2 linked regions of the Roseibium sp. Sym1 genome follow. The protein of the gene in region 1 interacts with the protein of each later gene in a pairwise test. Links are inferred from orthologs where the notes say so. Each region holds a gene or a part of one and is shown on either strand. Other genes may lie near its edges.

Region 1 (6,798 bases):
GGGCGGTTTCGGCGAAGAACCTGTTCGAGGCGATCAACGCCCGCCGCGACATCGACCTGCACCGCTTCATCTTCGCGCTCGGCATCCGCCATGTCGGCGAGGGCAACGCCAAGCTTCTGGCGCGCGCCTATGGGTCCTGGGACGCCTTCTACAAGGCCATGCAGGCCGCCCAGGACGAGGCCGGCGAGGCCTTTGCGGAGCTCAACGACATTGACGGCATTGGCCATATCGTCGCCGAGGCGCTGGTGGAATTCTTCGCCGAACAGCATAACCGTGATCAGCTCGACGCGTTGCTTGCCGAAGTCCGTCCGAAGGACCCGGAAAAGATCGACGCCTCCGGGTCGCCGGTCGCTGGCAAGACCGTTGTGTTTACCGGTTCACTTGAACGCATGACGCGGGACGAGGCCAAGGCCATGGCCGAACGCTTCGGCGCCAAGACCTCAGGATCCGTGTCGAAAAAGACCGATCTCGTGGTCGCCGGTCCGGGTGCCGGCTCCAAATTGAAGAAGGCCCAGGAACTGGAAATCGAGGTGATTTCCGAGGACGACTGGTTCGAGCTTGTCGGGGCGTGAGCTCCTTACGGGGATATCGCCCTTGACTGCATGTCGTTGCGAGGTGTCGAAGCTGGAGGTCAAGATTGACGGATGTTCTCATTTGTGGAGCCGGCCCGACAGGTCTTGCCCTCGGCATTGAACTTGCCCGCCGCGGCATCCGGATCCGCGTTGTCGACCGGGATCCGCTTCCGCCGGCAAACCCGCGCGCCTTTGTTCTGAAACCCTCCACCCTTGTCGCTGCCGAACGGATGGGCCTTCTTGAACAGCTTCTTGACGAAGGCATTCCGGTCGAAGCGATGTCCTACTCCTTCGAAGGCCGGATCCTGGCAACCGCCATGTCGCCAAGCGAGCGCTGGCCGTGGCACATGAATCTGGGTGAAGACCGGCTGGTGCCGCTTCTGACGGCCAGGCTGGAAGCGCTCGGAGCCGTTGTGGAACGGGGCCTTGATCTGACAGGCTTCGTTCAATCGGAAAACGGGGTTTGCGCTACGCTCAAGAACCGGGCAGGGCGCGAGGAGAATGTTGAAACCGGTTGGTTGATCGCCTGCGACGGTGTCCACAGTTCGCTGCGGCGGGATGCGGGTATCGGTTTTGAGGGGCACGAGCGCTCACTGTACTGGCACGTCCTGGACGTCCAGATCGAGGGATGGCCCTACAGGGACACGCAGGGGATATTGTATTTCGAATCTCTTCTTGTTGCGGTGTATAGAACCAGGGAAGTCTTCCGGATCTATTCGTTGTCCGCCGGGCCGAGTTCGGACAGCTGGGGCAGGATCAGGGACTTCTTCCGTGAGCATCTGCCATCCGTGCACCTGGGGCCCGCCCTGAACGACACTGCGTTCCACAGCGTGGCGAAACTGGCGCAGAGGTTCCGCCAGGGACGGCTGTTCCTTGCGGGAGACGCCGCCCATGCCATGTCACCAAGCGGCGGCCTTGGAATGAACAGCGGTATCCAGGACGCACTCAATCTGGGCTGGAAACTGGCCGCGGCGGTCAAGGGCGAGGCCGGCGACGAGCTGCTCGACACCTATGAGAGCGAGCGACGCCCCGCCGCGGAGGCGGCAATCGCTCTCAGCCAGCAAAATGACGATCTTTTCTCCATTGCGGACCCGGCTGAACGGTCCCGGGCATTCCGCAGGTTTGCCGTGACGCTCACACATTATCTTGCAAATGGCGGCACGGGGTACGAGGCCGTTCTGGGAACTTATGGCGAGAGCCCGGCGGTCGCCGGTCCCAGGCCCGAGTTCGGGCCGGGCCCGGGCGAACTGTTGCCCACGGATGTCCGGGTGTCCGGCGTGGATGGTCAGAACGGATACCTGACAGGCCATCTTGGTTCGGTCGGGCAGACCATCCTACTGTTCATCGGCGATGGCGGCGTGGAAGCGGAACGGCTTGTCAGGTCGGCGATCGAGCTTTGCCGATCATCCGGGGAGCGCCTTTCGCTCCGCGTCGTTGCCAGGAGCATCGAAGGTGCCGCAGCCAGGACCGTCCTCGGCCATGAGCCTGCTGTCCTCCTGACGGATCTGGAGTTGAAAGCCCATAATCGCCTTGGCATCATCGAGCGCTGTGCGATGTGGATTCGGCCTGACGGGCGGATCGGAACACGGCAGGATGATGTCGGGGATGTTGCCGGATTGCAGGCTGTTCTTGAGACCGCTCTGTCCGGGGCTGTCACCGGTATGGTGCCGTAAAGGCCGGAAAACGGGTTTTTTGTCCCCACCAAATCCCCTGATCCCGCCTCGCCAGCGCCGCTTTGTTGCTATATTGTTCTTTTCCAAGAGCGCTCAAGATACACCGGACCAGTAAACCATGACCGACCCGGACGGGTACGACGATCCATTTGACGATCCCTTTCAGCCTGTCGGGACACGGGCCGAGCCCGCGCCAGTGCCCGAGCGCCCGCAGGGGGGGATTGCCGCGCGGGCCATGGCGGCGCGGCGGGCGCCGGATTATCTGACCGGTCTCAACCCTGAACAGCGGCTGGCCGTGAAAACCACGGAAGGTCCCGTCCTGGTGCTGGCCGGTGCGGGAACCGGCAAGACCCGGGTGCTGACCACACGCATCGCCCACATCCTTGCGACCGGGCTGGCACGGCCGTCGGAAATTCTGTCGGTGACCTTCACCAACAAGGCCGCGCGCGAGATGAAGGAGCGTATTGCCGCTTTTGTCGGCGGCAATGTCGAGGGCATGGCCTGGCTCGGCACGTTCCACTCGATCTGCGTCAAGATCCTCCGGAAACACGCCGAGCTGGTCGGCCTGAAATCCTCGTTCTCGATCCTCGACACCGACGACCAGATCCGGCTGATCAAGCAGATTATCCAGGCCGAGGGGCTGGACGACAAGCGCTGGACGGCAAAGGCCTTCGCCGGCATGCTCGACAGCTGGAAGAACCGGGCGTGGACGCCGAAGGACGTTCCGGAAGGCGAGGCGCGGGCCTTCGCCAACGGCAAGGGCCGCAGGCTCTACGAGGAATACCAGGAGCGCCTGTCGATCCTGAACGCGGCTGACTTCGGCGACCTGCTCCTGCATGTCATCACGCTGTTCAAGACCCACCCGGATGTGCTGAAGGACTATCAGCGCCGCTTCCGCTACATGCTGGTCGACGAATACCAGGACACCAACATCGCCCAGTATCTGTGGCTGCGGCTGCTCGCCCAGGGCAATCCGAATGTCTGCTGTGTCGGCGATGACGACCAGTCGATCTACGGCTGGCGCGGGGCGGAGGTCGACAACATCCTGCGCTTCGAGCACGACTTCAAGGGCGCGGAAGTAATCCGGCTGGAACGGAACTACCGCTCGACCAGCCACATTCTGGCCGCCGCTTCCCACCTGATCGCCTTCAATGAGGGCCGGCTCGGCAAGACGCTGTTCACCGATTTCGACGAACCGGATCACGACCTGGTTTCGGTCGCCTCGGTCTGGGACTCGGAAGAGGAAGCCCGCACCATTGGCGACGAGATCGAGGCGCTGCAGTCCAAGGGCCACGCGCTCAACGAGATCGCGGTGCTGGTACGCGCTTCCTTCCAGATGCGCGAGTTCGAAGACCGTTTCGTCACGCTCGGCCTGAACTACCGCGTCATCGGCGGTCCGCGCTTCTATGAGCGCATGGAGATCCGCGATGCCATGGCCTATTTCCGCTGTGTCGCGCAACCGGCCGACGATCTGGCGTTCGAGCGCATCGTCAACACGCCCAAGCGCGGTCTTGGTGATGCCACGCTGAAACTGGTGCATGGCCTTGCCCGCGCCGAGCGTATTCCGCTGATGCAGGCGGCCGCGCAACTGATCGATACCGAAGAGCTCAAGCCCAAACCGCGCAATGCGCTCAAGACCGTGCTCGACAATTTCGAGCGCTGGCGCCGTCAGCTCGACCAGATCAAGCACACCGAACTTGCCGAAATCATCCTGGATGAAAGCGGCTACACGGAAATGTGGCGCCTGGACCGGTCGGCGGAAGCGCCGGGCCGGCTCGACAACCTGAAGGAACTGATCCGCTCCATGGAGGAGTTCGAGTCCCTTGCCGGGTTCCTGGAGCATATTTCGCTGGTCATGGACCGGGACAGCGCCGATGCCAGCGATGCGGTCTCGATCATGACGCTGCATTCCGCCAAGGGCCTGGAATTCGACACGGTGTTCCTGCCTGGCTGGGAAGAGGGGCTCTTTCCCCATCAGCGTGCCCTGGACGAGAGCGGCCGGGCCGGCCTCGAAGAGGAACGCAGGCTGGCCTATGTCGGCATCACCCGTGCCAAGAAGCGCGCCAAGCTCTATTTCGCCTCCAACCGGCGCATTCACGGGCTCTGGCAATCGACCGTGCCGTCACGTTTCCTGGACGAATTGCCGCCCGATCATGTCGAGATCGCCGAGCCGTCCTCCAATTACGGCGGCTATGCCGGTGGCGGCTATGGCCCCTCGCGTTTCGACAGCCACGATCCCTTCGAAGGCGGCAGCTATTCGACACCGGGCTGGAAGCGGGCACAGCGCAACCGCAAGTCCTCGGACGGCTTTTCGGACGGCGGCGGACGCGGCTACCAGTCCGCGCGCCAGAAACGCCAGGGCCCGCTGACCATTGAGGGCGAGCTGGTGGCCAAGTCGGTCAGTGACACCCCGTCGGACTATTCCCTTGGCGAACGGGTCTTCCACATCAAGTTCGGCTATGGCGCGATCAAGTCGATCGAGGGCAACAAGCTGACCATCGATTTTGAGAAGGCCGGGGTGAAAAAGGTCATCGACAGCTTCGTCGAGCGGCATTGAACCGATGAATTGACAGGAACCGGCCACCCGAAGGTGGCCGACTAAAGATCCACGCCACTGGGCTGGATCAGCATGTTGCGTTCCTTCAGATAGGGGTGGATTTCGACAGCTTCGCGCAGGGCCTTTTGCCCGAGTTTCACGCGGCCAAGGGTCATGAAGATCATGGCCTTGCCGGAGAGGGCGCCGAAATGGCGCGGTTCAAGTTCCAGCGCCCGCTCGATGTCTTCCAGGCTGGCTTCGTAATTGCCCTGGAGAAACAGCACGTAGGCACGCTGGTTCCAGCCTTCGGAATAGTCCGGCGCTTCCGCAATGACCTCGTCGAGCAAGTCCCTTGCACCCTGGAAGTCATAGACGTTTCGCCGTTCCATAGCCTGCTCGAGCTTGGCCTGAATTTCGGGTGTCGGTGCGGATTCCAGCCAGGATTTCCAGATCTCGTTCTCGATTTTTTCTGCTTCAAGCTCGTTCGGGGCGTTTTTCAGGGCCTCGAACAGGGGCTCCCTGTCGGGAGCGGATGAAACAGGCGACATCAGGACAGCAAGACCGAACAAGGCAAGCACGGCCGGGCGCAAGCTCCTGCAAAGCCGGGCAAGGGGTGGGAGGGGCGACATGGCACTGTTCCTTTCTGCTGGATGTAGAAATGGGGCGCGGCGCCGATTTGCCCAGCCTTTTGACCTCAAGACGCTGGTTTGCTGACCGTCTTGCCGTTATACCGCACGCTTTGAAGCCAACAAGCGAAAGCAATTGCGGTCATGAATACCATCCGGGTGCGGATCACAGCCGAAGAACTGGAAGCCAAACGGATTTCCGAAATCCTGGAGCGCGCCTTCGAGGATGACGGCAATCCGGTAACCATCTACGAGGCGTCGCCGGACGGTCGAATCTGGTCGGCCGAGATTCTGCTGTTCGGCATGAAACCGGACGAAGCGGCCACCCTTGTGCGCGACCGGGTGGGGGCCGACGCTTTCGCAGCCCCTTTGGAAGCCGAGGAGCTGCCGGATATCAACTGGGTGGAAAAGAGCCTGGAAGGCCTGAAACCGGTCCGGGCCGGCCGGTTCATCGTTCATGGCGGCCATGACCGGGACAAGGTCGTCCCGGGTGCCATCGGCCTGGAAATCGAGGCGGCGCTGGCCTTCGGCACAGGGCATCACGGCACCACAGCAGGCTGCCTGGAGGAAATCGACCGGCTGTTGTCCCTGCGCGAATATGACAGGATCCTGGATCTGGGGACGGGCACGGGTGTTCTGGCCATCGCGGCTGCCTTGAAGGGCCGCCAGAGCGTGCTGGCGACCGACATCGATCCGGTCGCGACACAGACGGCGTTGGAAAACGCCCGGCTCAACGGCGCGTCCCACCTGGTGAAGGGATTTACCGCAAACGGCATGGAAGACCGGCGGTTCCGGGTCTACGGGCCGTTCGACCTGGTGATCGCCAACATCCTGGCGCGGCCGCTCATGAGGATGTCCAGGTCCATCGGAGAACACATGACGCGAACGGCGACGCTCGTCCTGTCCGGCCTCAGGGTCGAGGACGGTCCGCGAATCCTGTTCGCCTATCGCTGCCAGGGATTTGTTTTGGACCGGCGCCGTGAAAAGGACGGCTGGCTGACGCTGACGCTGGTGCGCGGCCGCAAGGCGGCGTGAGAAGGGCGTGAAAAAGTCCTCGGTCGGTCATTCCGGACAAGTGCAGCGACGCTGCAGACACCCGGAATGACGGAGCGAGTTGGCAACAAACGAAAAGGCCCGCCGCTTGAAGCGGCGGGCCTTTTCCAGTGCACAGTGTTTTCGTCGTAAAACGTCCTGAGCCCCTTAGAAACCGCGGGTCGTGGAGCCTTCGCGTTCCAACTGGTCGCGGTCATAGCCGTGCGCCGCCAGGGTGGCATCGTCCAGAGACAGCAGGTAGCCGTTGACATAACGGCGGGCCTGGGCCGAACGGGCTTCAATCATGCGGTCGAATGCACGGCGCATGAAAGTGCTGCCGGCGCGGGTCGAAGTGGTCG
Region 2 (6,578 bases), 2.7 Mb from region 1 along the record:
ATCGGGAGGGCACGGGAATGAGCAGGTTGTTGCGTCATCTTCTGGCGATTGTTTTCCTGGTCGGAACTCTGGTCGTTCAACACGCAGCCGCGCAGGCCGAGCAGCCGCGCACGGCGCTTGTCATCGGCAATGCCGCCTACGACTATGCGCCGCTTGCCAATCCCGTGAACGATGCCGTTGCCATTACGAGGGCGCTCAAGGCCGCCGGTTTCGAGGTCATTCTGCAGACCGATGCCGGCAGGCCCGCAATGGACGAGGCGATCCGGGCCTTTGGCGACAAGCTCCGGCAAAGAGGTGGTGTAGGCCTGTTCTACTATGCCGGTCACGGCATCCAGAAGGACGGCGAGAACTACCTGCTGCCTGTCGGTGGTAACATTGCCGAAAGGGAAGCATTGCTCGACGATGCCTTCGCCGTGAGCGAGGCGGTCGACGTGATGACATCGGCCCATGAGGGCTTGAACATCGTCGTGCTCGATGCCTGCCGCAACAACCCGCTGACCGGATCCACCCGGGGCCTGACCCGCATCGACAGTTCCGCGCGCCTGTTTGTGTCCTATTCGACCTCGCCCGGCGGCGTGGCGCTGGATGGCGAGGGCAACAACAGCCCCTATACCAAGCATCTGGCCAGCGCGATCGAAACGCCCGCGCTCAACCTGGAACAGACCTTCAAACGCACGCTGAAGGGGGTCTTCCAGGAAACGGACGGCCGGCAGACGCCGTGGATCTCCTCGTCCTTCTTCGGCGATTTCACCTTCGTCCCGCAGGCCGGGGACACCACGGCGACCACCAAGGTGGCGGCCGTTTCCTCTCTCGGCAAGGCGCTGCAGGACAGTCTCGCGCGCTCGGGGCCGGCACGCCGGATCTCGGGCATCTACCGGGTCCAGGGCACCAATCCGAACGGCACGGTCTATGACGGCATGATGGCGATCACGCCGGAAGAGGGGCCGGACGCGGGAAAGGTCCGTTTCACCTGGTGGATCGGCAAGGACATTTTCACCGGGGTCGGTGAATTCGCCGGCCGCATGCTGGTGGTCAACTGGGGCGCCAAGCACCCCGTCGTCTACACGTTCAGCGGCAACGACAACCTGGACGGTGAATGGGCCGACGGGTCGGCGACGGAACAGCTGTCTCTCTACGCGCGCGCGGCCCAGAGTTCCCTGGTCCTGGCGGAAGGCACCTATGCCGTCTCCGGCCGCAATCCCAATGGCTCCACCTACACCGGCACCGTGGCACTGTCGCGTCAGGGCAGCAAATACACGCTGGTCTGGAAAGTCGGTGCATCGGGCTATCGCGGTGTTGGAGAGCTGGACGGCAATGTGCTCCGGGTCGACTGGGGTGACGACACGCCTGTTGTCTATGCCCTGTCGGACGACGGCCGGCTGAAAGGCCTTTGGGGCGGTGGCCGCGGCGCCGAGGAACTGACCCTGATGAAAGGGCAATAGGAACCCGTGGTGACGATTGATGGCTGACAAAGTTGTTTTGGTAACGGGCGGAAGCCGCGGGATCGGTGCCGCCGTCTGCCGGAAAGTTGCAGACCTGGGACATACGGTGATCGTCAACTATGCGCAGAACGCCTTTGCGGCGGACACGCTTGTTGCGGAGATTGTCGAGGCCGGCGGCAAGGCCGTTGCCATTCAGGGAGATGTCCAGAACGAGGCCGATGTGCTGCACCTGTTTGCGGAAGCCGACAGGCTCGGCACGCTGGTGGCGCTCGTCAACAATGCGGGTGTCGTCGACCTGTCGCAGCGGGTTGATGAAATGACGGTCGAACGTCTCACCCGGATGTTCTCCATCAACGTGATCGGTGCGTTCCTGTGTGCCCGCGAGGCGGTGAAACGCATGTCGACGAAACACGGCGGCGCGGGCGGCGTCATCGTCAATCTCGGCTCGGCGGCGTCCAAGCTCGGTGCGCCCAACCAGTATGTCGACTATGCGGCGGCCAAGGGCGCCATCGACACGATGACGGTGGGGCTCGCGCTGGAAGTGGCCGACGAGGGCATCAGGGTGAATGGCATTCGCCCCGGCATCATCGACACGGAAATTCATGCGTCCGGCGGTGCCCCCGACCGTGTTGCCCAGCTCCGGTCCAGGCTGCCGATGAAACGCGCGGGATCCGCCGATGAGGTGGCCGACGCGATCCTGTGGCTTTTATCCGACCAGTCCAGCTACACGACCGGGGCCATCCTCGATGTCTCCGGCGGGCGGGCTATCCTTCCCTAACCATCTTGTTGAACCTGAATTGAAAGAGGCAAAGGCGACCCAAAATGTCCCAATATGATCTTGTCGTCATCGGAACCGGCCCCGGCGGATATGTCTGCGCGATCAAGGCCGCGCAGCTCGGCCTGAAGACAGCCGTTGTCGAGAAACGGGCGACGCTCGGCGGCACCTGCCTCAACATCGGCTGCATTCCCTCCAAGGCGCTGCTGCATGCCTCGGAGATGTTCGAGGAAGCCGGGCACGGTTTCGAGAAAATCGGCATCAAGGTGAACAAGCCGAAGCTCGACCTGCCGTCGATGATGAAGCACAAGTCCGACGTGGTCGACGCCAATGTGAACGGCATCTCCTTCCTCATGAAGAAGAACAAGATCGACGTCCACGCGGGCACCGGCAAGATCCTTGCCGCCGGGAAGGTTGAGGTCACGGCCGAGGACGGCAAGGCGAATGTCCTTGAAACGAAGAACATCGTCATTGCCACCGGCTCCGACGTGATGCCGCTGCCGGGCGTGGAGATCGACGAGAAGCAGGTCGTGTCCTCCACCGGTGCGCTGGAACTGGAAAAGGTGCCGGGCAAGCTCGTCGTCGTCGGAGGCGGCGTGATCGGCCTGGAACTCGGTTCCGTCTGGAACCGCCTTGGGTCCAAGGTCACCGTGGTCGAATTCATGGACAAGATTCTCGGGCCGATGGACGGCGATGTCTCCAAGAACTTCCAGCGCATGCTGAAAAAGCAGGGCATGGAGTTCAAGCTGTCCTCCAAGGTCACCGGCGTCGAGAAGAAGGGCAAGGGCCTCGCTGTCACGGTCGAGCCGGCCAAGGGCGGCGATGCGGAAACCATTGACGCGGATATCGTGCTGGTCGCCATCGGCCGCCGGCCCTATTCCGAGGGGCTTGGCCTCGATGGCGCGGGTGTTGCGCTGGACGACCGGGGCCGTGTCCAGATCGATGGCCATTACAAGACCAATGTCGACGGCATCTACGCCATCGGCGACGTGGTCGCCGGTCCGATGCTGGCCCACAAGGCCGAGGACGAGGGTGTTGCCGTTGCCGAAATCCTGGCAGGCCAGGCCGGTCACGTGAATTACGACGTCATTCCGGGTGTGGTCTACACCCAGCCGGAAGTCGCTTCCGTCGGCAAGACGGAGGAAGAGCTGAAGGCGGCCGGTGTCGAGTACAAGACCGGCAAGTTCGTCTTCTCGGCCAACGGCCGGGCACGCGCGATGAACAAGACCGACGGCTTCGCCAAGGTTCTGGCCGATGCCAAGACCGATCGGGTCCTGGGTGTGCACATTGTCGGCTTCGGCGCCGGCGAGATGATCCACGAGGCCGCCGTCCTGATGGAGTTCGGCGGCTCTTCGGAAGATCTGGCACGCACCTGCCACGCGCATCCGACCATGTCGGAAGCCGTGAAGGAGGCCGCGCTCGGCGCCTTCGCGAAGTCGATCCACTCGTAACCGGCCTGGCCGTGCGTTTCGGGCGGCTTGCACGAAAACAGGTTGGAAGCCGGAGGCTCTTGGGAGATAAGAGCCTCCGGCTTTTCTTTTTCTTCGGATCAGGTGTCGCTTGGAACGGGAACACATCACGCGGACCGGAATGTCGGCCTCTTCAACAGGAGGGCTGTTGCTCGTTGCGGGTCTCGTCCTGCCGGTCCTGTGCGGACTGGTCTTTTTCTGGCCGGAGGGGACGATCCCCAATGTGGACGACCTCTTTTTCGTCCCCTGGGCAATGGAAGTCGCCGAGACCGGCCGCCACTGGAATTCCCTGCTGGCGGTGCAGTTCCCGGGGCTTGAAAACTATCACCTTCAGCCGCGTCTGCATCTGATCCTGTCCGGTTGGTTCTTTGCCGGGGTGGGGGCGGAGACGGCAACACTCGTTCTTTACGAGTTCCTCTGTTACGCGTTGACCAGCCTGGCCTTCGTGCTCGTCTGCCTCAAGCTGAACCTGCGCCTGGCGGCCCTGTTCACGCCGCTCCTGTTCGCGCCGATGTATACGGTCGCAGGTTTCCGGCTGGAACTGACCGGGTCGCTGATCTTCATGGTCGCGCTCCTGGTCTCGGTGCCGCTCTTGATCAGGGCAGTCATAGGCGTCCGCTTCGGAACGTCTTTGGAGACCGCCGGCAGCATATTCGGCAAGGCCCTTTTCGGCATTGCGCCTCTGGCGGCCCCCGCCCTGTTTGCCTGGAGCCTCGGGACAATCGCGGTGATCGAGATCTGGCGGCTTGCCTCCCGCCAGGCCTCTCTTGTCCGGGTGATGGCGGAGGGCGTGGCAGCGCTCGTCATCGCGCTTGCCGTCTTCGCGGTGTCCGCTGATTTTGAATTCACCGAGTTTCTGGAGCAGTTCACGTATCACGCCAGCCGCTCAACCGGCGGTGGCATCAACGATGAAGCCCTGGTCCGGGCGATTGCCTTTGCGGCGGTGTCCGGCGTTCTGGTCTGGCGAAAGGCCCGCGTTCCCGCCGCACTGTGCCTGGCGCTGGCCGCCGGGCAGGCCATCGGCGCTTTCCTGCACGACAAGGCCCTGATCCGGAACCTGGCCGCCTCGATGGTGTTCCTGGTCGCCATGGATGCTGTTCTGGCGAGGCGCTGGAACAGGCTGAAGGCGGCGGCCGCATTGCTGCTGGTGCTTGTCCTTTCCGTCAATTTCATCAGTTTCCGGATCTTCTCCGAAGATGCCGGCAACCTCGATGCGGTCCTGTCCACCTACCGGCAGGACCTTGAGAGCGGTGGGCGGGTCTTCATAGACGAGGTCATGGCGCAGCACTATCTCGACCAGCAGACCGACGGTGCCCTCGCCTGGACCTGGGGCGGGACCTTTCCGAAAGGACGGCCCACCGGCATCAACGACATCAAGGACGGCGACGTCTGGTATGTGAGCGAATACACGCTTCTCGGTTACCTGAAGGGCCGGCACGACATTGCCGAGCGGGTCTGGCCGGAACCGGACTACCGCCATGTACCTCAGATCCCCTGCCTACTCGGCCGCCAGTCCTGCAACCTGCCGCAAAGGCGCTGGACCATGCTGCGGCTGGAGCGAAACGGGGACAACGTGATGGTTGAAGACCTGGGCGCGGAGAATTCTCGACGGCCCGTTCCGACGCACTGATATGCGCTCTTGGTCAGGCCTTCCGTGCCGAAATCACGAAATGGGTGATCGAGAAGAAGAAACGGCCCGCGTCCGAAAGCGCTTGCTGTTCCTCGGCCCATGCCCTGGCCTCCTCGGCCGGAACCTGGTCCTTCTTCACGACATAGGGTTCTATCAGGTGGATCAGCATGTTGGCGAGACCGTCCGGGTGGAGCCCGGTGGCGCTGAAGGGAACGGGCAGGACGTCGTCGATGACAAAGCCGCCGTCGCGCAGGACCGGCGGCAGCACCGCCGGAATGCAGCGCTCGACCAGATGTCCGTCCCAGGCCACGATCATCCGGCGCATGCGTTCCGGATCGTCGCTGAACCAGGTGATCGTGTCCCAGTGCATGTCGCCGACGACCAGCCGGCCACCGGGTTTCAGGATGCGCCGGGCTTCGGCGACGGCCCCCGGGAGGTCGTCGAGATACTCGAACACCTGCAGGGACACCGCTTTGTCGACCGAGCCGCTTTCAAGGGGCATTGTTGTGGCCGTGCCGTCGTGAAAGGCTGTGTTGGACCAGTCCGCGCAGCGCTCGATTGCGGCGGTGCGCATGTCCTCGCTCGGATCGATGCCGATGACGCGTCCTTCTTCCCCGAGTGCGCGCGCAAGTTCCAGGGTCAGCATGCCGTTGCCGCAGCCGATATCGGCGATGGTCTCGCCCGGCCGAGGATTGAGGGCGTCGAAGGACGCCCGGCGGCGGCGGCTGAAGTCGGCGCCCTGATAGGCGTTCTCAAGGAGTTTTGTCGTACGCGCGTTGAATGTCAGCATGGTTCGCCTTTCCGCGATGTCGTCGGCGCCGGTTGACCGGGACAGGGCCGGGTCCGGGGCCGGGGTGAAGCGCGTCAGTGATCCTCGCAGCACAGGCTGTGATCGCCGAAGGCTTTCAGAACGTTGCACTCCGTCACCGTGTGTTCACCGCGGCAGCTTGTGGCGATGCGTTTGAGTTCCGCTTCCAGTTTCTTCAAATGCCGGATGCGCCGGCGCACCGCCTGCAATTGATCCGCTGCGATCCGGTTGGCTTGCTCGCAAGGTTGGTCCGGGTGCAGGCTGAGCTCGATCAGGTCGCGGATGGCCGGCATCGGCAAGCCCAGATCGCGGCAATGCTTGATGAAGCCGAGCCGCTCCAGGTCGCTCTGAAGATAACGCCGCTGATTGCCTTCCGTCCGGATCGGCGCGTTCAGAAGCCTCTCCTTCTCGTAGTATCGGATGGTGGGCACCTTCACACCGGTCCGCTTCGACA

Evidence for each region.
Region 2: the proteins of O6760_RS17045 (region 1) and lpdA interact in binary tests that used the Escherichia coli proteins (3 or more experiments, as listed by UniProt). The link is inferred for Roseibium sp. Sym1 from one-to-one orthologs.

The regions. Positions count from the first base shown.
Region 1 is NZ_CP114786.1:3,758,183-3,764,980, forward strand. Bases 2,033-5,082 are described here. They hold O6760_RS17045 (ATP-dependent helicase), read left to right. Parts: upstream 2,033-2,363; coding sequence 2,364-4,802; downstream 4,803-5,082. Other genes in these bases: O6760_RS17040 (FAD-dependent monooxygenase), read left to right, coding at 2,033-2,245; O6760_RS17050 (tetratricopeptide repeat protein), read right to left, coding at 4,844-5,082. Also shown: NAD-dependent DNA ligase LigA, read left to right, coding at 1-572; more of O6760_RS17040, read left to right, coding at 638-2,032; more of O6760_RS17050, read right to left, coding at 5,083-5,410; O6760_RS17055 (50S ribosomal protein L11 methyltransferase), read left to right, coding at 5,552-6,442; O6760_RS17060 (hypothetical protein), read right to left, coding at 6,608-6,798. UniProt on the Escherichia coli protein: A helicase with DNA-dependent ATPase activity. Unwinds DNA duplexes with 3'-5' polarity. Translocates on single-stranded DNA with 3'-5' polarity. Initiates unwinding more efficiently from a nicked substrate than double-stranded DNA.
Region 2 is NZ_CP114786.1:1,020,775-1,027,352, reverse strand. Bases 1,637-4,466 are described here. They hold lpdA (dihydrolipoyl dehydrogenase), read left to right. Parts: upstream 1,637-2,264; coding sequence 2,265-3,668; downstream 3,669-4,466. Other genes in these bases: O6760_RS04625 (hypothetical protein), read left to right, coding at 3,835-4,466; O6760_RS04635 (SDR family oxidoreductase), read left to right, coding at 1,637-2,220. Also shown: O6760_RS04640 (caspase family protein), read left to right, coding at 18-1,442; more of O6760_RS04635, read left to right, coding at 1,462-1,636; more of O6760_RS04625, read left to right, coding at 4,467-5,316; O6760_RS04620 (methyltransferase domain-containing protein), read right to left, coding at 5,330-6,106; O6760_RS04615 (MerR family transcriptional regulator), read right to left, coding at 6,181-6,578. UniProt on the Escherichia coli protein: Lipoamide dehydrogenase is a component of the glycine cleavage system as well as of the alpha-ketoacid dehydrogenase complexes.